One region of the Mesorhizobium sp. M9A.F.Ca.ET.002.03.1.2 genome, then DNA from elsewhere that is predicted to be linked to it. Evidence: riboswitches for the same ligand, from Rfam matches in the RefSeq annotation. Region 1 holds a riboswitch; the other holds the start of a gene.
The links. A riboswitch is a leader RNA that binds a small molecule or an ion and turns the genes downstream of it on or off. The one in region 1 is predicted to bind cobalamin.

Region 1 (11,474 bases):
CGGGAACCTGACAAGGCGTTCAATTGACTTTTACGTAAGTTGCGTGCGAAGTTTCGGCGGAGAACTACCGGTCGATTCCGGCACGGGACGAGCCCCTTTTGTGAATGAAGGGCATCGCCGCATGACGGGCGATCGCGCCGCTTTCCGGGCATTTGGAGTGACGATGCGGGAATATTATTCGATCACCGAACTGACCCGCGAATTCGATGTTTCGACGCGGACGCTGCGCTTCTACGAGGACGAGGGGCTGGTGCAGCCGATACGACGCGGCCGCACGCGGCTGTTTCGCCCGTCGGACCGACATCTCATCCGCCAGATCATGCGGGGAAAACGGCTCGGCTTTTCGATCAACGAAATCCGTGAAATCATCCAGATGTACAAGGAGCCGCCCGGGGAGGTCGGTCAACTCAATCTGATGATCAAGCGCATCGAGGAAAAGCGCGAGGATCTGCGCCAGAAGCGCCGGGACCTCGAAGAGACCCTGGCCGAACTCGACCAGGCCGAGGAATCCTGCGTCGAGCGGCTGGTGGAGCTCGGCGTCAACACCTGACCGATCCCCGACGTCTCTTCGCCAGGCACTCTATCTCTTTATTTTGACGCAATTCCGGACGGAAAACCGTTCTAACTTTTCCTGGAATTGCTCTAAACCGGCGATCAATCAAATCATGTTTATCATTCTCGCTTGGCTGTTCGCTGCTGTGGTCGCTATCCACAATCTGGAGGAGGCCGTTTTTCTGCCTGCCTGGTCCGAGCGGGCAGGGCGTTGGCATCGTCCCGTTGGAGCCAAGGAATTCCGGTTCGCGGTGTTCGTACTCACTGTTCTTGCCGGCGTTGCCGCCTTGATCGCCACCGTGCAGGGACGGGAGAGTTTCGGCGCCTACGTCCTGACCGGTTATGCGCTGGCGATGCTGCTCAATGTGACCTTTCCGCATCTCCTCGTCACATTGGCCATGGGCCGCTATATGCCGGGCACCGCGACCGCTCTCGTCCTGAATCTGCCGGTTACCGCCGCCCTGCTGCATCAGGCGTTTCGCGAGGGCTATGTCTCGTCAGCGCGTTTCACCCTGGCGGGACCGGCCGTGGTCTTGGCTATCGTGCTATTGATCCCGACGCTGTTTTATGCCGGACGGAAACTGCTGCCGAATACGGGACGCGCGTCGGGGTAGGCTTCGGGCTGATTTCGCCGCCATCAGATCCAGCGCCGCACCCTTTTCGCATAGTCCCGGTATTTCTTGCCAAATTTCGCCGTCAGGACTTTTTCCTCGCCCTCGATCGCCATCTTCTGCGTTGCGAAGGCCGCGATAATCGCCAGCGGCAGGAACCATGGGATCCCCGAGACAAGGGCCACGCCGATCAGCAGCAGCGTGTTGGCCAGATATATCGGGTTGCGGCTGACGGCGAAGGGGCCTGATGTGACCAGATGGTTCGGCACGGCGTTTGGGTGGAGCGTCGTCTTTGCCCGGATCATGGTGCGGATCGCCGTGAACCAGAGTGCGACGACGCCGAGCAAGGCCACCCAGCCAGCCGCGAACAGGATGTCGCCCAAAAGGCCGCCGATCCATGGCAGCGGATAGAGCAGCCCAAGCGCGATGCTGACGGCGATGGCCACGAGGTAGATCAGCGGCGGCCACGGTATGAGCCCCGGTTTCGACTGCCCCGATTTCGGCTGCCCCGATTTCGGCTGATGGTCGGTCATTGTGCTCCTCCCTCCATCAAAGTGCTATCGGCTTTGGCAGTGCAGGCGCCGGCGAGTTCGCCGAGATGTGCCTTCCATTCCGCAGCCTGGTCGTTGCGGTAGAGCCGATCAAGCGCGGCCTCGCCTTCAAGCGTATCGAGCATGCACACACAATAGCTGGAGCAGAACTCCGTGTCGCGCGATTGCTCGCACGACATCTGGCAATCTTTCAGGAAGGTCACCTGCCTGGTTTCGACCGGCGCCGGCATGATTTGCGAAAACAGCCAGACCGAGGCGATCAGCACCGGCTGGTGGATCAGATAGAAGGCGAGGCTGTGCCGGCCGATAAAGACCAGCGGATTGGTCCAGCGGCCGGCCGTCAGGTTTGCCAGCCGCGTCAGCACGCCGGAGGCGGAGGCGAGCTTTGCCGCCGCCATGCCTGCAAGCACGGCGCCGAACCATGGCAACAGCGGGACATAGTCGTTGGAGCGCGGATTGGTTGCCGACAGGCCGACCCACCACAGGGCCGGATGGTCGAAGATCTCGGACCTGAGGTAGAGGGGTGCGATGATGACGAAAGCCGCAACAACAAGCGTCAGCAGCGCCGGCAGCCGCAGGAACGCCAGGCCGAGCAGGCTGGCCAGCGCGATCTCGTGCAGGATGCCGAAGAAGATGAAGCTGTCCGGGGTGGCAAGCCTTGTGGCGGCCGATATTGCGAGCGCCGACCCGGCGACCATCGCAAAACGTTTCCAGAAGCCGTTCCAGCGGATTTGTTTGCCATGGGCGAGGAACAGGCTGACGCCAACCAGGAACAGGAAAGTCGAGGCGATGCAGCGTGCGTAGAATTTCCACCAGCCGAAGGCGGTCAGGCCGGGATCGGCGTAGCCGAAGAATTCGAGATCCCAGGTGAAGTGGTAGCTCGCCATGGCAAGCAGGGCGACGCCGCGGGCCACGTCGATGGCGACGATTCGCTTCAGCTTCGGCGGATCCTGAACGGAGGCGGTCGGCATAGGAATGCTCATGGTCTCGCAATCTGATTCAGCACTGCAAGACGACTATCATGGTTGCCCCGGACAAAAGAAGGCGGGCCAAATCCCCTTGATGTTCACAGATTGGATGAAAGCGTTGTTTGCTGCTCGCGCACCCAGTTGTGGAAGCGGTGCAGTTCATATTCTTCGGGCATCAGCACGCCGGCCTTGTGGCGCCTCGAGCGCAGGCCGTTCTGATTGACCTCGCAGATATCAGCGTCCTCCTCCAGCACCTGCCTGCCGAAGGCGACGATGTTGTCGAGGTCCGCCGTTGGATCGGCGAGGGCTTCGGGCGAAAAAAGCCATTCGGCGGTCAGTTCGGTCTGCTCCGGTCCGAGCGGCACCAGCCGCACGGTCCTGACATAGTCGACATGGCCGACGATGAACGTAGACGGCAGGTTGGTGGCATAGGTCTGCCCGGCGGTACGCTCGGCGGGCGTCAGGCCGGAAAAGACCGGACCGTGGACGTGGCCGTCGCGCGACCATGTCTCGGCCCCGGCCCGCAGGCCGCCGGAAAACTCCGGCGCGTCATTGTCGGCGTGGCGTGCCCATTCCGGGTCGTCGTGCCGCCCCATCAGGCCGCGGCCATAGATCGGCACCAGCCGCGACAGGTCCTTGTGGACGCCCGGGCAATGCAGGCACTCGTTGAAGTTCTCCCAGAAGATCTTCCAGTTGCAGTTCATCACCTTGCGCAGCACATGGCCGGTGACCAGTGTTTCCAGCGGCCAGTTGGCGAGGCTGCCAGATGTGGGATCGAAGGACGTTTCAGCCAACCCGGCGGCGTCTTCCGCGAGATTGACGAAGACAAAACCGCGCCACACCGACAGCGCCACGCGGTAGAGCGGATGATCGGCCTTGTCGAAGCCTTCAGGCAGCGATTTCGACGGCACGCGCACGAGATCGCCGCGCAGCGAATAGGACCAGGCGTGATAGGGGCAGGTGATGAGCCGCGCCTTCAGCCGTCCTTCGCTTTCTCGGCAAAGCTGCGAGCCGCGATGCCGGCAGGTGTTGTGGAAGGCGCGAAGCGCGCCTGCCTCGTCGCGCAGCACGACGATCTCCTGCGTGCCGACACGGAACGTCTTGAACGCCAGCGGCTGAGCAAGGTCGGCCTCGCGGCAGAGGAGCAGCCAGTTTCGATACCAGATGGCGTCGAGATCGCGCTGATAGGCGTCCAGGTTCCAGTAGTCCGACGCCGGCAGCGTCGGTTCAGGTCGCGTCAAACCGTTATAGGCATCGTGGTCGCTGGGGCTGGGTTGCATGGCCGGCTTCCTATGATGTGCCAGCCGACACCCGGCCGCGAAAATTGTCAATCGCGACGGCATTGCGAGTCTCGATCGGGACGCATAATCATGCGGCAAGAAAAGGGATCTGGAACGTGGCCACACGACAGATGGCGCTTACGCCGGAGCTGGTCGCGCGCTGTTGGCGTGAGGTCCAGGATGCTGGACCTGACCCGGATGTCATGCATCTGGATGATGGCGACTATGACGCGATGCTGGACGAGTTACAGGCAGAACTCCCTGCCGCCGAACCGTTGTGGCTGTTTGGCTACGGTTCGCTGATCTGGAAACCCGAAATCGACCATGTCGACGAACGTGTCGCCGTGGTGCGTGGCTGGCACCGGTCTTTTTGCATGAACATGACGCGCTGGCGCGGCACCAAAGATCGCCCCGGCCTGATGATGGCTCTGGACCGCGGAGGGCAGTGCAAGGGCATCGCTTTTCGGCTAACCGATGGCGATCGGCGGCAGCAATTGGGCAGGCTTTTCCGACGCGAAATGACGCTGAAGCCGACAAGCTATAAGCCTCGTATTCTCAGGCTGGCGAGCAATGGCGGTCCGGTGAGGGCGCTGGCTTTCGTCATCAATCGCAGCGGCATCACCTATGCTGGTTCGCTCGATGAGCACGAGGTCGTCGAAAGACTGACGACGTCCTGTGGACACTGGGGATCAGGCGTCGACTACCTCTACAACACGGTGAAAAACCTAGAAGAGCGCGGCATTCACGACCGCCATCTTTGGCAGTTGCAGCAACTGGTCGCCAATCGGATCGTCTCGTTGGAAGGCTGAAGCCAAATGGCGCATTCCAGTTGGCGGCTGGCGGAATTTGGTTTGCCGGGCGCGACGATTCTGCCTATAGTCACAGCTGTCGTCGGTTCCGTTTGGAACCAAGAGGGAATGCGGTGAGGGTGAATTGTTTGCCCAATGCCGTGGCTGCCCCCGCAACTGTGTGCGGTAGTCCTCTCCATATGCCACTGAAGATTTGTCTTCGGGAAGGTGGGGAAGGGTGCTGATCCGCGAGCCAGGAGACCTGCCGGCGACAGGAGAACTGACTTCTATGCCCTCGGGTGGAGGGCGAAAGGACAAGACATGAATACCGCTTCCGTCTCCCTCGGCGCTTCCGTCTCCTCGCAGTCGCGCTTCATGCAGCTGGCGCTTGCTGCATGTCTCGGCATTTTCGTGATGGGCTTTGTCGGCTTCTCGCATATCGATGCGGTGCACAATGCCGCTCACGACTATCGCCACTCGATGGCATTTCCCTGCCACTGACGAGGGATTGACATCATGACACTGTTTCGCAACGTCGTGTTCATCGCGGCGGTCGCAGGGCTCGTGGCCGGCGTCGTTCTCGCCTGCATGCAAGCCTACGCCACCGTGCCGCTCATTCTCAAGGCGGAAGTCTACGAACAGGCCGGCGGCGGCCACACACATGACCATGCCGCGGCGCCCGCCGCGAACGCCACCGATACCGATGCCATGACCAGCGCGGCGCCAGCCGAAGCTGCCGCTCCGGAAGACGAAGGCTGGGCGCCGGCCGACGGTTTCGAGCGCTTCGCCTTCAACGTCGTTGCCAATGTCGTCACCGGCATCGGCTTTGCGCTGATCCTGGTCGCCGCTTCGGAGTTCGCCGGCGGCATCGGCAATTGGCGTCAGGGTCTGTTCTGGGGCCTCGCCGGCTTTGCGGTGTTCACGCTGGCTCCTAACCTTGGCCTGCCGCCCGAGCTGCCGGCGATGCCGGCGGCCGATCTCGCCCAGCGCCAGATCTGGTGGACGGCGACCGTGGTGGCGACGGCGGCCGGTCTCGGCCTGCTTGCTTTCCGCAAGTCGCTGCCACTGGCGATCTTGGCCGTGGCGCTGATCGTGGCGCCGCATATCGTCGGCGCGCCGCAGCCCGACAGTTTCGAGTCGCCGATCCCGGAAGGCCTGCACCACCAGTTCGTGGTGGCGGTGACGCTGACCAATCTGGTGTTCTGGCTGGTGCTCGGCGTCGTCGTCGGCGTGGTGCGCGGCCGCTTCACCGGCAGCGCGACCGGCCTGCGCGACAGCTTTGCCTGATCGCGTTGCTCCCGGCGGGACGCTGACCCTGGTCATCGGCGGTGCGCGCTCCGGTAAAAGCGCGCACGCCGAAGGACTGATAACGGCCTGTCCGGCGCCGTGGACCTATATCGCCACCGCCGAGGCTTACGACGACGAAATGCGCGAACGCATCGTGCTGCACCGGTCGCGGCGCGGCGAGGGCTGGACGACCATCGACGCGCCGCTCGATCTCGTCGGCGCGATCGAGGCTTTGCCCGACGGCCGGCCTGTCCTGATCGACTGCCTGACGCTGTGGCTGACCAACCATATGCTGGCCGAACGCGACATCGAGGCCGAATGCCTTGAGCTGGCGGATGTGCTGTCGCGGCCGCGCGGGCCATGGTTCGTGGTTTCCAACGAAGTCGGGCAAGGCATCGTGCCCGACAATGCGCTCGCCCGCCGGTTTCGCGACGCCGCCGGCCGGCTCAATCAGCAGGTCGCGGCAGTGGCTGATACGGTGCTGCTGATGGTGGCGGGGCTGCCGCTCAAGGTGAAATGACATGGCTGATACCAAGCACATCGAAGACAAGCCGCATATCGAAGACAAGCCGCATATCGAAGACGGGCCGCATATCGAAGACGGGCCGATTAACGACAGGGACGAGGAACGCCACCGCGCCAAGATGGCCAAGCGCAAAGCGGTGCAGGACGCCGAGGTCGCGGCAAAGACGGTCGAGAAGGGCCTGCTGATCGTCAACACCGGCCCCGGCAAGGGCAAGACCACCGCCGCCTTCGGGCTGGCGCTGAGGATGCTCGGCTACGGCAAGTGCGTCGGCGTCGTCCAGTTCATCAAGGGCAAATGGCACACCGGCGAGAAGGATGCCTTTGCCGTTTTCGGCGATCGGGTCGTCTGGCACACGATGGGCGAGGGTTTTACCTGGGAGACGCAGGACCTGAAGCGCGACATCGCCGCCGCCGAAGCCGCCTGGGCCAAGGCGCTGGAGCTGATGGCCGATCCATCGATCAGCCTTCTGGTGCTCGACGAGCTGAACATCGCGCTGCGCTATGACTATCTCGATCTCGATAAGGTGGTGGCGGCGCTGAAGGGGCGGCGCGAGGGGCTGCATGTCGTTGTCACCGGCCGCAACGCCAAGCCGGCGCTGGTCGATGCGGCCGATCTGGTCACCGAGATGGGCGTGACCAAGCATCACTTTTCCGCCGGCGTGAAGGCGCAGCAGGGGATAGAGTTTTGAGCGCTCGGCAAGCTGGAGATTGTTCGTGGAACAGGCGGTAATCGTCTATCTTCTTCTCAACGGCGGTCAGTTTGGGGCGCCGCAAGAACGCGAATCCATTTTCGTTTTGGAGGATAGGCTAGAACAAGTTATCAGGGATACTTCGGTCGGCGAGTTTGATGGCGACGAGTTTGGTGAAGGCAAATGTATCCTCTATCTGTACGGGCCAGACGCTGAACGACTTTTTGTTGCAATCGAGCCCGTGCTGAAATCTTCTCCCGTAGCTGCCGGCGGATATGCGATCAAAAGATTTGGCGAGGCCGCTGACTCAGGCGCAAAGGAAGTCCGTGTTACTTGGTAAGTGGGATTTTTGCGACCATCCTGACATTCACATCAAGACAACGATCACCGACAGCAACCCAAACAGGCCAATCAGCAGAAAGTCGGCGACCCGGTAGAGTTTCAGCGCTCGCCTGATATCGGCGCTTTCCGCTTCGCGGCGACCGCCTTCGCCCATGAAAGCATCATCGACCATGACGCCGCCATAAGAGCGCGGGCCGGCGAGCGCTAGGCCGAGCGCGCCGGCCATCGCTGCCTCAGGCCAGCCGGCATTGGGCGAGCGGTGCTTCTTCGCGTCGCGCCGCATGGTGCGCCAGGCGTTGTCGGCGTCGGCGCCTTTGACGAGGAAAGCGGCCAGCACGATGAGCAGCGCGGTCAGCCGCGACGCCGGCAGGTTGATCAGATCGTCGAAGCGCGCCGTCGCTCGGCCGAAGGCCTCGTGGCGCGGGGTGCGGTGGCCGATCATCGAATCGGCCGTGTTGGCGGCCTTGTAGGCAACGCCGCCGGCCAGCCCGCCGACGCCGATCCAGAAGACGGGCGCGACGACGCCGTCGGAAAAATTCTCGGCCAGGCTTTCGATCGCCGCGCGGCAGACCCCAGGCCTGTTGAGCTTTTTGGCATCGCGGCCGACGATCTGCGAGACGGCAAGACGGCCGATGTCGAGTCCGCCATTGTCGAGTCCGTCGGCCACAGCCTCGACATGCTCGGCCAGGCTCTTTTGCGACAGCAGCGATGTCGCCAGGATCGCCGTGAGGATCAATCCGGCGGGAATGCCCGAAAGCATGGTTTCCACCGCGAAAGCGATGATGGCCGGCACCAGCACGATGATCAGCAGGGCATCAACGCCGCGCCGACGACGGACAGCGTCGGAATCAGCGGCGCGGTTGAGCCTGCGGTCGAGAAAGGATATCAGCCTGCCGATCCAGGTGACGGGATGGCCGATAGCGCCAAACAGCCAGGCTGGGTAGCCGACAACGATTTCAACAACCAGTGACAGGAAAGCGATCAGGATCGACATGAAGCTTCTTGATGGCGCGGCGGCAGTGGTGGATCACGGAGGAAGCCTTGGACGGGCGAGGGGGCTTTTCCCCTATGCGCCACAACCCTTCGTCGACCTCTCGACCGGTATCAATCCGCACTCCTACCCTTTTTTCGAGCTGCCCGCCACCGCTCTGTCAAGATTGCCGGAAGCCGCGCGGGTCCGTGATCTGGCTGATGTCGCGGCGAGCGCCTATGGCGCGCCTTCGGCGGCGAATGTGGCGGCGGCGCCCGGCACGCAGATCCTGTTGCCGCGCGTCGCCTCGCTGGCGAGCCCTGGCAAGGCGTTGGTGCTCGGGCCGACCTATGCCGAACATCAGCGGGCAGCGGCGATCGCCGGCCATGCGGTGACGGAGGTCGACGATTTCGAAGTCTTGGCAGGAGCCGACCTCGCCATCGTCGTCAACCCCAACAATCCGGATGGGCGCATTGTCGAGCGTCAGAGGCTGCTTGAGCTTGCCGGAAAATTGCACGCCAGAGGCGGGTTGCTGGTCGTCGACGAGGCCTTCATGGATGCCGGCCCGCTTGGCGAAAGCCTGGCCGGCGATATCGACCAGGGCGGCATCGTCGTGCTGCGTTCCTTCGGCAAGTTCTTTGGGCTGGCCGGCCTGCGGCTTGGCTTTGCGATGGCCGACGCGCTGACGGTCGAACGGCTGGAGGCGCAATTCGGGCCATGGGCGGTCGCCGGACCGGCGCTCGAATACGGTATCCGCGCGCTTGCCGACACCGGTTGGCAGGTCGAGATGCGACGCCGTCTGGTTGGGGATGCGGCGCGGCTCGATGCGCTGTTCGGTCGCTTCGGCGTGCCTGTCGCCGGCGGCACCACGCTGTTCCGCTATATCAGGCTGGCGGACGCCGCCGGGCTGTTTTTGGCGCTCGGTGAGCGCGGCATCCTGCTTCGTCATTTCTCCGGCCGGCCGGATGTGCTGCGCGCCGGGCTGCCGGGCGAGGGCGAGGAATGGCAGCGGCTCGAATCGGCTCTTGCCGACTGGGCGCAGCGGCGCGACGATCAGGTAGAGGAAAAGATGCAATGATCCATGTCTGTTCGCTGTCGAAGGTCGAGGAAACGGTCGCGAAGACCGGCGCCGAGCGGCTGCTTTCCCTGCTGGCCGCCGGCACCGAGGTGACGCGTCCGGCGTCGATCATCAGGGAAAACCATCTGCATCTGGTCATGCACGATATTGCGGTGGCGCATGAGGGCATGACCATGCCGGGCGAGACGCATGTCCGCAACCTGCTCGATTTCGCGCGGCAATGGGATCGTGCGAGACCGCTGGTCGTGCATTGCTATGCCGGCATCAGCCGTTCGACCGCCTCGGCCTACATCATTGCGGCCGCACTGGCGCCAAAGCGTGACGAGGTCGAGTTGGCCGAGACGCTGCGCGCGCTGTCGCCGACGGCGACACCCAATCCGCGACTGATTGCGGTCGCCGATACGCTGCTCGACCGCAACGGCCGCATGACCCGTGCGATCCAGGCGATCGGGCGCGGAGCGGACGCCTTCGAAGGCGCGCCGTTCGTGCTGAAGATCGACGGCTGATAAGAGTCTACGCCAGCCAGTCGGCCAGTTTCGCCTTGCGCACATCCTTCAACAGGCTGATGAAACCGTCGGCCTGATGGCTGGCGGTTAGCCTGCCCTTTTCGGCCGTTGCAATGCTGGCGTCGCCGACCACGCCGTTCGGGTTGAGGTCGGTGGCGATCCAGGCGAAGGCGTGCGTCCCGGTGTGGCGCAGCAGCGAAAATTCGTTTTCGGCGCGGGCCACGTTGGACACGAAATTGTCGGCCTTTGCCATGTCGACAAGATCCGGCCGGAAATGCAGCATCAGCGACGTCTCGACATCGCCGCCATGGATGCCCTGGCGGTCTTCAAGCTCGGTATACATGCCGGCCGGCCGGCCAAAGCGCTGCCAGCTCGTCTTCACCGCCAGCATCTTTGCGCGCACCCGCAATTCGCGCGTGACAATGCCCATGATCTCCTCATTGCCGCCATGCGAGTTGACGACGATCAGTTTCCTCAACCCGGCCCGCGCGATCGACAGGCCAAGCTCGGTCCACGCCTCGATCAAAATCGCCGCCGGCAGAGTGAGGGTTCCCGGCGCATGCAGGTGCTCGTTCGACTTGCCCACCGCCTGGACGGGAAGAATGCGGACGTCGAGATCGTAGGGCAGGCGGGCGATCACCGTCTCAAGCATGCCGTTCATGATCGAGGTGTCGGTCGAAACCGGCAGATGTGGGCCGTGCTGTTCGATCGCCGCCACCGGCAGCACGGCGATCGTCGCTTCCGGATCGATGGTCGCGTATTCGGTGGTCCGGTAGTCGCCCCACCATACGCGTTTGTTTGCAACGGTCATGTCATGCCTCTTCGATGCAGACCTAGCGCGGGAAGGATCGCCTGTCGATCACCCTGCCGCGATGACCTCGATCTCGACCTTGAACTCAGGTCGCGCGAACCCGGAAACGATCATCAGCGTCGAGGCCGGCGCCGGGCTGGTGAACAGGCGGTCGCGGACGTCCATATAGGGCCTGAGGTAAGCGCGATCGGTGACATAGGCGTTGATGCGGACGATATCGGAGAGTTCAAGCCCGGCCTCATCGAGAATCACGGCGATGTTGCGAAAACAGAGCTCGGCCTGCGCGCCGGCATCCTCCGGGATCTGATCATCGGGGGTGATCGCAACCTGGCCCGAACACAGCACCAGCCTCTTGCCGGGCGGCACCTCGACGCCATGGCTGTAGCGGGCGAAAGGCGGCTTGATCGACTTCGGCGTCAGGAATTTGAACATGAAAATCTCCAGTCTGCCGTCAGCCTATCGCATCGGATCGAAAAATCGGGATCGATTTTTGCTACGCTGCCCTTCGGTTCGGAA
Region 2 (11,474 bases), 2.9 Mb from region 1:
TTGAGCGCGGTGACCAGCCAGGCATGCGCCATCATCTTGGCCGACGACACCGCGTCCAGGCGCGGCTCGGCCCTGAGCGCGCCGCCGGCGCGAAACAGCTTTATGCCGAGATAGATCAGATAGAACGCGCCGATCACCTTCAGCACCGTGAACACGGTGGCCGATGCCGCCAGCAGCGCGCCGATGCCCAGCATCGACAGCGTCATCGCCGTGAAGTCGCCAAACGCCACGCCGACCGCCATCGGCAGCGCGGTGCGCCAGCCCTGGCCGAGCGCGTATGACACGACCAGGAGGATGGTCGGGCCGGGAATGACAAGAAGGATGGTCGAGGCGGCGGCAAAGGCGGCCCAGTTTTCGAAGGACATGTTCGTCTCCTTGAGCTCAAAGAAGAGGATAAATCCTTGGCCTCGCGAAGATGTAAAGGGGCAGCATCGAAAATGTACGGCACGCGGCTCGGCCAGGAGGTTAAGGCGGGGCAAGCCGTGTTCACGCTTTTTCAACCATGATTGCTGAAAATGCCCTCTATCCGGCCGGACCGTGTTTCCGGCCGACAGCGTAGGGTTTGGGTACATGCGTGAGTTGCCGCAAGGTCTGACGTCGCCGTGCAATGGCGACGCAATCGAAACCGAAATTTCCGAAAACCAGCTTTCCCGCCGCGCGATGCTGTCCGGTGCCGGCTCGTTGGCGCTGCTCGGCCTTGCCGGCTGCAGCCAGACGCTCGACCTGTCGGCGCTTCAGCTCGACGGCGGCACCACCGGCTCGATCCGGCCCATCCGCCCGAGCATCAGCGTCGACAGGAACATAACCAGCCCGGCCGTCATGTACGCCTCCGTCACCGACGGCGGCTTCACCCTGCCGGAAGTGCCCTACCTCAAGGTCAAGCCGGAGTTCCGCCGCCAGATCGTCGTCGATCCGACCGGCGAGCAGCCCGGCACCATCGTCGTCCATTCGCAGGAGCGGCTGCTCTATCTGGTGCAGCCCGGCGGTGACGCGATCCGCTACGGCGTCGGCATCGGCAAGGAAGGCTTCCGCTGGTCCGGCCGTGCCAACATCCAGTACGGCAAGGAATGGCCGACCTGGACCCCGCCGGCCGAGATGATCGCCCGCAAACCGGAACTGGTGAAGTGGCAGGGCGGCCAACCCGGCGGCCTCGAAAATCCGCTCGGTGCACGCGCCCTCTACATCTACCAGAACGGTCAGGACACCGGTTACCGCATCCATGGCTCGCCCGAATGGTGGAGCATCGGCCAGGCGATGTCGTCGGGCTGCGTGCGCCTGATCAACCAGGACATCATCGACCTCTACAGCCGCGTCTCCAGGAAGAACCCGATCGTCGTCGTCTGACCTCACTGCCGCTTGGCGGCTGCCCGACTCTCCCGTTGCGCGATGGCGCAAGACAGGCGAATGTGCCTGCAAAGCCACTGCTCGGGAGACGTGAAGCATGTCCGGAACTTTTGTGATCGCGCAAGGCGGCGGCCCGACCGCCGTCATCAACCAGACGATGGTGGGCGCCGCGCTCGAGATCCGCAAGCGGCATCCCGGCGCCAAGGTCCTGGGCTCCATCCACGGCGTGCGCGGCATTCGTGACGGCAACTATGTCGATCTTTCCGCCATCGCCGAGGACCGGCTGCGGCTGATTGGGGCAACGCCGAGCGCTGCCCTCGGCTCGACGCGCGACAAGCCGGATGCCGCCTATTGCGAGGTCATCCTCAACGGCCTGAAGAAGGCCGGCGCCGACGCCTTCATCTATATCGGCGGCAACGACACCTCGGGCACGCAGCAGATCCTGACCGACGCCGCCGGCGGCAAGATGGCTTTCGTCCATGCGCCGAAAACCATCGACAACGATCTCGAGGAGAACGACCACACGCCCGGCTTCATTTCGGCGGCCGAGTTCGTCGCCGGCGCCTTTCTCTCGGTCGACCTCGATTTCCGCGCTCTGCCGGGCATCTATGTCGGCATCGTCATGGGGCGGCATGCCGGTTTCCTCACCGCCGCCGCCGCCGCATGGCAGCTTGACCCCGACAGCGGCCCGCATCTCGTCTATGTGCCGGAACGTCCATTCTCGGCAGCTAGCTTCATCGAGGACGTGCGCGCCACGCTCGACCGCCACAAGCGCTGCATCGTTGCGGTCTCCGAAGGCGTCGGCACCGCCGACGGCAAGGCGCTGGTCGAAAGCCTTGTCCCGCCGGAGAAACTGGAGCGCGATGCGCATGGCAACGTCAAGCTGTCGGGCAGCGACCTGCCGGCCGCCCTCGAGCGCGCGCTGGCCGAAGGATTGCCGGGCAAGCGGGCGCGTGTCGACGCGCTCGGCTACATGCCGCGCGGCTATGTCGGCGCCATCAACGCCGTGGATGCGCAGGAAGCCTTCGACGCCGGCGTCTTTGCGGTCGCTGTCGCCGAACAGGGCGGCGGCTCGGTGGCGCTGCAATATGACGGCAAGAAAACCGTGCTGAAGAAGGTGCCGCTGAAGAACGTCGCCGGCAAGACGCGCCACATGCCGGATGATTTCATGAAACCGGATGTCAACCAGCTTTCCGATGCGGGCATGGCCTATCTGAAGCGGCTGGTGCCGGAAAAGTACAAGGTCGGAAAGCCGTTCGTCTGATGCCGGCTCGCTTCTGATGGACGATTGGTTCAGCAGAAGCATCGTCGATCAAAACACGACGATGCTGACCGAGCCATTCGTGCATGATTTCGTGCGCGCCAACATCTGGCATCTGCGCGGCCGCGATGTCGATCTGCTTGTCGACACCGGCATGGGTATTTGCCCGCTGGCGCCGGAGATCGATACGCCTGATGGCAAGCCGCTGCTCGTCGTCGCTACCCATATCCATCTTGACCATGTCGGCTCGCTGCACGAATTCCCGCTGCGGGCAGGGCCGAGGCACAGCGCCGCGCAATTCGACAGCATGGATGAAGCGGTCACCTACGCCCACATGTTCCACACGCTCGACGGCGCGGTCTCGAAGCTGCCGGCGCCGGGCTGGAAAGCAGCCGATTACAAAATTCCGCCGGCGCCGCTGACGCGGACGCTTGGCGAGGGCGACATTGTCGATCTCGGCGACCGGCAATTTCGTGTGCTGCATCTGCCGGGCCATTCGCCCGATTCGATCGCGCTGTTCGATGAGGCCGACGGCCTGTTCTTCGCCGGCGACGCCATCTACGATGCCATGCTGATCGACGACCTGCCGGACTCCGACCGCGCCGCCTATCGCCGGACGATGCAGCGGCTGCTCGACCTGCCGATCCGCATCGGCCATGGCGGCCATGGACCGAGCTTCGACGCCAGGCGAATGCGCGAAATCGCCACTTTCTATCTCAAGCGAACAGACGGGATAGGCGCATAGGAGGCTTCGGCAGGACGGGAAGACATGCGAACTCAGGGCAAACCTGAAGCGATTGTCTTGCAACCACGGGTAGTTTCAACTTGACATGTGAGGGCAGTTATGCTAGGAATTATTTCACGGTGCTGATTTGCGCCGACGACCCGCCGCGAGGCGGGTTTTTTATTTTCCGGTTCTGTCGCGGCCAAGATTTCGGTTGCCCGCCAGAGCATCTTCGAGAAGACTGGTGCAGGCCGGCAGACGGCCTTCCAGCAAACGGCCCCAAGCAAACGGCCCCAAGCAAACGGATTGTCTCGATGGTCACCCGCGGCTTCTCCGGGCGAAAGCCCCCCACCGACACGGATGCGCGTATCCCGCCCGGCCAATACCTCGAGCAAGGGTTTCCGGTGCTGTCGGCCGGGCCGACGCCGCGCGTGCGCACCGAGGAGTGGTCGTTCACGCTCAAGCACGGACCGCGGCCGGTCAAGACGTGGAATTGGAAGGAATTCAACGCGCTGCCGCTGACCAAGATGACCCGCGACATCCATTGTGTCACCGCGTGGACCAAGTTCGACACGGCGTGGCAGGGCGTGCTGGTCGACGACATTCTGGCGGATGCCGGCATCGAGCCACTGAGCCCCTTCACGCTGGCGCTGTCTTTCGACGGCTATACAACCAACGTGCCGACGAAGGATCTCACCACCGGCAAGGCGATGGTGGCGCTGCTCTACGAAGGCAAGCCGATCACGCCGGACCATGGCGGCCCGGCGCGGCTGCTGGTTCCGCATCTCTACTTCTGGAAATCGGCCAAGTGGCTGAACGGCTTGCAGTTCACCGAGCGCGACGAGCCGGGTTTCTGGGAACTGCGTGGCTACCACATCTATGGCGACCCGTGGCGCGAGCAGCGCTATACGGGCGATCCATGAGCGACGGGCCGGCGGCGCAGTCGCCCTGGCAGACGGTCACCATCACCCGGATCGAAAAGCGCACGCCGCGCGTCACCAGCTTTTTCCTCCGGCCGTCGCGGCCTTTCGCCTATCGTGCCGGGCAGCATGTCGATGTCAGGCTGACGGCGCCGGACGGCTATCAGGCGCGCCGCTCCTACTCCATCGCCTCGGCGCCGGAATCGGGCGAGACGATCGAACTGGCGATCGAAAGGTTAGACGACGGCGAGGTCTCGCCGTTCTTTCATGAGGTGGCGGCGGTCGGCGACGAGGTCGAATTGCGCGGCCCGCTCGGCGGCCACTTCGTCTGGTCCGACAGCGACGGCGGCCCGCTTCTGCTGGTCGGCGGCGGGTCGGGCGTGGTGCCGCTGATGGCGATGATCCGCCATCGAGCCGCGCTGAAATCGGCGGTGCCCATGGCGTTGGTGTTTTCCGCGCGTGTCTGGAACGAGGTGATCTTTCGCGACGAGCTGATCGACTTCCACGATCGCCGGGACGGCTTCGATCTGGTGCTGACGCTGACCCGCGAGCCGGCCCGGCGCCCGGCGGATCATTCGCGGCGGGTCGATGCCGCGATGATGGCGCAATCAATAGTGCGGCTTCCCGCGCCGCTAAGGTTCGCCTTTGTCTGTGGTTCGAATGCCTTCGTGTCGGCCGCTGCCGAGGCGCTGATAAATGCCGGCGTTCCGGCAGGCCTCATCCGCACCGAACGCTACGGGGTCTAATGCATGTCGCCCAAAAGTGCGCAGCGGTTTTGGGATAACGACATGCATAAGAACAAGAACTTAAAGCGCGTGAATCCTTTCAGGCGCGACGCGCTTTAAGCGGGTGTGCTGCCGTTCAGCCTGTCGTCTCAGGCCTCGATTTCCAGCGCCGTCAGCGGCTTCGAGCAGCAGGCGAGGATGAAGCCGTCATCGATCTCGTGATCGAGGATGCCGCCATTGTGGCTCATTTCGACGTCGCCCGAGACCTTTTTCACCTTGCAGGTTCCGCACAGGCCGAACTCGCAGGCCGCGGGGATTCTTACGCTCGAAGCGCGCGCCGTCTGCAGCACGGTCTGGCCGGCAAGGCATTCGGCATCGACATCCGAAAGCGAGAATCGGATCGGCGTTGCGGCTTCGCCAGGGATATCGACCCCACCTTCTGCCGGCGAGGCAAACGGGGCCGGTATTTCCTCCACCGCCGGTGCCGCAAAGCTTTCCTGATGATAGCTGGCCATGTCGAAGCCGGCGGCCTCCAGCATCTGCCGCACGGCGCGCATGAACGGATCAGGGCCGCAGCAGAAGACTTCGCGCTCGCGAAAATCGGGCGCCAGCAGCGGCAGCCGGATTGCGTCTATCCGGCCCATATGGCCGAACCAGCCCTCGCGGCTGGAGCGCTCCTCGATCATGAAGCCGAGCGTCAGACCCGGCATGCGGCTGCCGAGCAATTCGAGCTCCTTGCGGAAGATGATCTCCTCGGGCTTTCGCGCGCAGTTGACGAAGCCGACATCGGTCCAAGGCGCGCAGTCGTTCAGCCAGCGCAGCATCGACATCATCGGCGTCACGCCGGAGCCGGCCGAGACGAACAGATACTTGGCCGCGGGATGGCTGTGCAGCGAAAAGTCGCCCGTCGGCCCATAGGCTTTCACGTGAATGCCGGGTTTCAGATTATCGAACATCCAGCGTGTGCCGATGCTGCCGGCCTGCGCTTTCACCGTCACCGCAATGGAGAACGGCCGCGACGGCGAGGACGACAGCGTATAGGTCCGCAGCAGCGGCCCTTCGCTGGTCGGCAGTTCCAGCGTCACGAACTGCCCGGGTTTATAGCGGAACCAGGTCTGGTTGTCGGAGCGGAAGGTGAAGGTCTTCACGTCAGGCGCCTCGTCGCTGACGCCGATCACTTCCAGCACCTGGAGCCTGTCGTTCCAGGGCGTCATCTCGTCGAGATGGCGGTAGAGCCCGAGGTCCGTCATCGCATTCATTCCCTTGAGCTTTTTCAGGCGACGCTGCGCAACGCCGGCCGGCCGTCCTCGGCAAGGCGCGGTCCGATGAAGGAGGCGTACCATTCGACGAACTGGATGACGCCGCCCTCATGCAGCTCCGAATAGGGGCCGGGCTCATAGGCCGGCGACAGGATGCCGAAGGCGTTTTCCTCGACGATGCGGCGGTCCTGGTCGTTGGTCTCGGTCCAGACATGGGTGAGTTCGGCGAGGTCGTAGTCGATGCCTTCGACCGCGTCCTTGTGGACAAGCCATTTGGTGGTGACGGCCGTTTCGGTGGCGCTGATCGGCAGCACGCGGAAGGTGACCGCGTGATCGCCGAGGATGTGGTTCCAGGTCGTCGGATAGTGGTAGAGCAGCAGCGAGCCGATGCGGTCGGTCGAAACGCTGTCGGAAAGGTTCTTCTTTACCGCGCGCCGTCCCGTCATCGTATAGCTGACGGCGTCGCGCAGCAGCGGCGCGCGGGTGGCGCGATACTGCCCGGCCGGATCGATGCGGAACCTGCTCGGCAAGCCCGCCGCCTCGCATTTGGCCCAATGCGCGAGCATTTCCGGGTCGCTGTCGGCGCCCTGCACGCCGGTCACGGTCGGTGCTTCCGGGAATGTCTTGCACAGTTCCGGATGGTTGCCGGCGCAATGGTAGCACTCGCGGTTGTTCTCCCAGACGAGCTTCCAGTTGCCCTTCTCGACGATGGTCGATTCGAAGGCGACCTTTGCCTCGCGCAGCCGGTGCGGCAGGAGGTAAGGCTCGATCATGGCGCGCATCGGCGCGAAATCCGCGGGCTCCTTGGCCAGGCAGATGAAGATGTAGCCACTGATGCTTTCGCAGGCGACCGGCTTCAGGCCGAACTGGCTCTTGTCGAAACCATCCGCCATCTGCCTTGCGAACAAAAGCCGGCCGTCCAGCTCGTAGGTCCACTGGTGATAGGGACAGACGAGCTTCGCCGCCGTGCCCTTGTCGGCGTTGCAGACGCGGCTGCCGCGATGCCGGCAGGAATTGTGGAAGGCGTTGATCTGGCCGTGCTGGTCGCGGACCAGCACGACCGGATAGTCGCCGATCTGGGCGGTGATGTAGCTGCCCGGCTTCGGGAACTCGCAATCGTGGCCGATGAACAGCCAGTCGCGATACCAGATCAGCTCCATGTCGAGCTTGAAGAAATCGGCATCGGTGTAGAAGGGCTGTTCCAGCGAATAGCCTTCCCTGCGGCCGTGCAAGAGCCTCAGCATGTCGTTGCGCGCATCCATGTCCTGTCCTCATACTCGTCGCATCGGCCCGAAAATCGGAATCGATTTTCGGAAAGCACGATGCGCAGATTCAAAGTCTTGGAGCGTACTTTGTGCGTCCAAGTGGACGCACGTCGCTCCAAGGACTGAACTGGTGGTGATGGAGGAAGGATCGGCTGCACGCCGGCGATACGGCCGGGCATGCACTACCCGCCTCTTGACCGCCCACCGCGATCAGTCGAGTCTCGAATCTCGGGCTGGTTTCCGGGCTCTGGAGTGTCCTTACGGACGGCCGCGACACCTTCCCAGGCTTGTGGCCCAGTGGTCTCCCGTTGCGACTTGAACTCCACCACCGTTGCGGGGGCAGCGCCGGGTTCTGACCGGCTTCCCAATTCTCCGCCTGGTCGTCACCAAGCGGCACCTGAGATGGCATGATCTAATCATGGCGGCCGGCTGACTGTCGGCATGAAAGCGACATCGTATCCATGCGGCGCGACACGGCCGCGAATCCTGCGGGCTGGAATTTGAGGGAGGTGAAATTGCGACCCGGCTGGGAGCGCCGTTGGCTGCAAGGCATGCCGGATTGGGCCGTTGTTGGAGCCCGAAATGGTCAACGATTCGTTAGCGGGCTTCAAAATGCTTTTTAAGCGGTTTCTAAAATCGAACCGAACGGTTCGTTTCTGTTGACACTGCGTGCAGGACAGTGTGAACGCAAGTTCGCCGATCCGTCAAATGGCCGGATGGCGCGATTCAGCTAACCAATTGATAATATAGCATAAAATTGTGGTTGTAGGAGCCTCTGGCGCAATTTCAAGATGCAGATTCTTGGTCCACGCGGAACAACTTCGTGATTGGAATCTGCCGAATGGCCTTCCCACATCGGGGCTGTCCGAACGACGCGAATTCCTCCCAAGACACGCCGCTGGACGGACGGGAAACTAAGATACTGGAGTAGTTAAAATGAAAAAGATCGCTCTTGCTGCCGTCGCCGTTCTGGCCATCACCGGCAGCGCCTTTGCTGAAGGCAGTGACCATTATGGGTCTGACGGCGCCAACCAGCCGGCCGTTGCGGTCGACAGCTCGTACACGGCTGCGGTTCGGAATTCGGCCCCGGCGCAGAATCCGGTTCCGGCCGACGAGAAGCCTGCCCACGGCAGCGACCGTAACCTCTTCGGCAACAACTAACAGCCGATTCCGGACCATGATCCCGAACTGAAGGTCAGCGAAGCAAAAAGTGGAAACCGGTTTTCGGAAAAGATCATGGTCAACAACAGAGAGCGGCGGCATTTGCCCGCTGCGCTGGTGGAATACGAAAATCCAGGAGTACTGAAATGAAAAAGATTGTTCTTGCCACCGCCGCCATTCTGGCCATCTCCGGCAGCGCTTTTGCCGGTAGCGACAACTATGGATCGAATGGCGCCAACCAGCCGGCCGCCGCGGTCGACAGCTCGTACACGGCTTCGATCCAGAATTCGGCCCCGGCGCAGAATCCGGTTCCGGCTGACGAGAAGCCGGTCCACGGCAGCGACCGCGACCTGTTCGGCCGCTAACAGCGACCTGAACGCACAAGAGCGGCGGGCTTTGCCCGCCGCTCTTGTTTTTGCCTTCGCCAAACCGCTTATGTCAGGCAGTTCGGCTGCCGGTCTCAAGCAGCCTTTGCTTCCGCCTGGTGGAGTGTGAAGGAATGTCCGTCGGCGTCGAAAATATGCAGGTCGCCGGCATCGGCACTCAACCGCAGCGCAGCACCCCGCTTGACCTCGACATTGCCTGGCAGCTTGGTCACCAGCGGCAGGTCGGCACGGCCGATGTCGACATAGACGAGCTGGACCTCGCCGAGCTGCTCGACATAGTCCACCGTTCCCTCGAATAGATAATCCGCGCCGGTGGCGATCATCAGATCCTCCGGCCGGACACCAAAGCTCACCGAAGCACCCTTCGCCGATGCCGGGGTGGCGATCGGCACCGTCGCCTTGCGTCCGCCGACATGGCTGACGACCGTCGGGTTGCCTGGTTTGTCGATCGTCGCCGGCAGGATGTTCATGGCCGGCGAGCCGATGAACTGGGCGACGAACAGATTGCCGGGTTTCTTGTAGAGCTCCATCGGCGTGCCGACCTGCTCGATATGGCCTTCCTTGAGCACGACGATGCGGTCGGCCAGCGTCATCGCCTCGACCTGGTCGTGGGTGACGTAGATCATCGTCGTGGCAGGCATCGACTCCTTGAGCTTGGCGATCTCGATGCGGGTGGCGACGCGCAGCGCCGCGTCGAGGTTCGACAGCGGTTCGTCGAACAGGAATACCTTCGGGTTGCGCACGATGGCGCGGCCGATGGCGACACGCTGGCGCTGGCCGCCCGACATCGCCTTGGGCAAGCGGTCGAGATATTTGGTCAGCTGCAGGATCTCCGCCGCCTGGCGCACGCGCTTGTCGATCTCGGCCTTGCTCTCCTTGCCGATCTTCATCGAGAACGCCATGTTGTCGTAGACGGTCATGTGCGGATAGAGCGCATAGGACTGGAACACCATGGCGATGCCACGCTTCGACGGCGGCACGTCGTTCACCACTTCGCCGGCGATCTTGAGCTCCCCGGAAGTGATTTCCTCAAGCCCGGCTATGGAGCGCAGCAAGGTCGACTTGCCACAGCCCGAAGGGCCGACGAAGACGATGAACTCGCCCGACTTTATGTCGAGGTCGATGCCGTGGAGAATGTTGAGATTGCCGTATGATTTCTTCACTTGCCTTAGCGTGACATCGGCCATGATTCCCTCCAGTGAATTGCAAATTCAGTCGATACGCCCGAACCAGGCGCCGTAGCCGCCGAGGCGGATGGAGCCGGCGCCAGTCTGTCCCGAAAACCCGTGCCCCGGCAAGGGCTGCAGCGAGCGTCCGCCGAGATCGATTTCGGCCGGTCGGCCGCCGAGGTTGAAGACGCAGACGATCTGCTCGTTGCCCTCGCGGCGCGTGAAGGCGACTGTATCGCCCTCGCTTTCGATGAAGTCGATATCGCCCTTGGCCAGCGCCGGATGCAAACGGCGGAAGGCGAGAAAGCGCCGGTAGTGTTCAAGCAGCGAGGCATCGTCGCCCTGCTGCATATCGACCGCTTGCGAAAGGTGCTTGGCGGGCACGGGCAGCCATGGCTTTGCCTTGGAGAAGCCGCCATTCATGGCGGCGCCATCCCAGACCATCGGCGTGCGGCAGCCGTCGCGGCCCTTGAATTCCGGCCAGAAGCGGATGCCGTAGGGGTCCTGCAGGTCCTCGAACTGCAACTCGGCTTCGCCGAGCCCGAGTTCCTCGCCCTGATAGATGCAGACGGAGCCGCGCAGCGACATCAGCAGCGCCGAGATCACCTTGAGATAAGCGGTCGGGTCGGCCTCGCCGGCTGCCCAGCGCGAGGCAGGGCGCATCACGTCATGGTTGGAGAAGGCCCAGCACGACCAGCCGTCGCTGGCGACCTTGCCGAACGCCTCCAGCACCGAACGCACCTTTGCCGCGCTGATCTTTTCAGGCGCCAGGAAGTCGAACGAGTAGCACATATGCACGCGCTTGCTGCCGGCGGTATAGGCCGCCACCACCTCCAGCCCGCGCTGTGAATCGCCGACTTCGCCGACCGCGGCCGTCGCCGGATATTCGTCGAGCAGGGCGCGGAAGCGTTCGAGGAAGCCGAGGTTTTCGGGGCGGCTCTTGTCGTAGAGATGGTCCTGGTAGTTGTAAGGGTTGACGGAAGGAGCGGTCTGGTCGTTGCGCTCTTCGGGCGGCAGCGGCGGATTGTCCTCCAGGCCCTGGCTGTGGAAGTAGAAGTTGATGGTGTCGAGACGGAAGCCGTCGACGCCGCGTTCCAGCCAGTAGCGGGTGACGTCGAGCAGCGCGTCCTGGACCGCGCGGCTGTGGAAGTTGAGATCGGGCTGCTCGGCCAGGAAATTATGCAGGTAATATTGCTGGCGGCTGGTGTCCCACTGCCAGGCCGAGCCGCCGAAGATCGACAGCCAGTTGTTGGGCGGCGT

Region 2: it holds a riboswitch for cobalamin, as region 1 does, so the genes downstream of both, EJ066_RS09465 (aromatic ring-hydroxylating dioxygenase subunit alpha) here and EJ066_RS25920 (CbtB domain-containing protein) in region 1, are expected to answer to the same signal.

The regions. Positions count from the first base shown of each region.
Region 1 is NZ_CP034443.1:5,343,209-5,354,682, reverse strand. Features, by position in the region: gene mgtE (magnesium transporter) at 1-11, shown strand, start outside; gene EJ066_RS25950 (MerR family DNA-binding transcriptional regulator) at 164-550, shown strand; gene EJ066_RS25945 (HXXEE domain-containing protein) at 594-1,166, shown strand; gene EJ066_RS25940 (isoprenylcysteine carboxylmethyltransferase family protein) at 1,190-1,696, opposite strand; gene EJ066_RS25935 (DUF1624 domain-containing protein) at 1,693-2,697, opposite strand; gene EJ066_RS25930 (aromatic ring-hydroxylating dioxygenase subunit alpha) at 2,781-3,962, opposite strand; gene EJ066_RS25925 (gamma-glutamylcyclotransferase) at 4,079-4,771, shown strand; cobalamin riboswitch at 4,838-5,035, shown strand; gene EJ066_RS25920 (CbtB domain-containing protein) at 5,072-5,251, shown strand; gene EJ066_RS25915 (CbtA family protein) at 5,267-6,037, shown strand; gene cobU (bifunctional adenosylcobinamide kinase/adenosylcobinamide-phosphate guanylyltransferase) at 6,030-6,557, shown strand; gene cobO (cob(I)yrinic acid a,c-diamide adenosyltransferase) at 6,682-7,251, shown strand; gene EJ066_RS25900 (hypothetical protein) at 7,277-7,591, shown strand; gene cbiB (adenosylcobinamide-phosphate synthase CbiB) at 7,619-8,587, opposite strand; gene cobD (threonine-phosphate decarboxylase CobD) at 8,586-9,641, shown strand; gene EJ066_RS25885 (tyrosine phosphatase family protein) at 9,638-10,147, shown strand; gene EJ066_RS25880 (creatininase family protein) at 10,155-10,958, opposite strand; gene EJ066_RS25875 (RidA family protein) at 11,007-11,390, opposite strand.
Region 2 is NZ_CP034443.1:1,876,348-1,887,821, forward strand. Features, by position in the region: gene EJ066_RS09430 (LysE family translocator) at 1-365, opposite strand, end outside; gene EJ066_RS09435 (L,D-transpeptidase) at 571-1,344, shown strand; gene EJ066_RS09440 (diphosphate--fructose-6-phosphate 1-phosphotransferase) at 1,442-2,608, shown strand; gene EJ066_RS09445 (MBL fold metallo-hydrolase) at 2,625-3,350, shown strand; gene EJ066_RS09450 (molybdopterin-dependent oxidoreductase) at 3,644-4,252, shown strand; gene EJ066_RS09455 (FAD-binding oxidoreductase) at 4,249-4,995, shown strand; gene EJ066_RS09460 (hybrid-cluster NAD(P)-dependent oxidoreductase) at 5,124-6,224, opposite strand; gene EJ066_RS09465 (aromatic ring-hydroxylating dioxygenase subunit alpha) at 6,248-7,495, opposite strand; cobalamin riboswitch at 7,712-7,914, opposite strand; gene EJ066_RS09475 (DUF680 domain-containing protein) at 8,435-8,659, shown strand; gene EJ066_RS09480 (DUF680 domain-containing protein) at 8,806-9,024, shown strand; gene ugpC (sn-glycerol-3-phosphate ABC transporter ATP-binding protein UgpC) at 9,120-10,232, opposite strand; gene EJ066_RS09490 (alpha-glucosidase) at 10,257-11,474, opposite strand, start outside.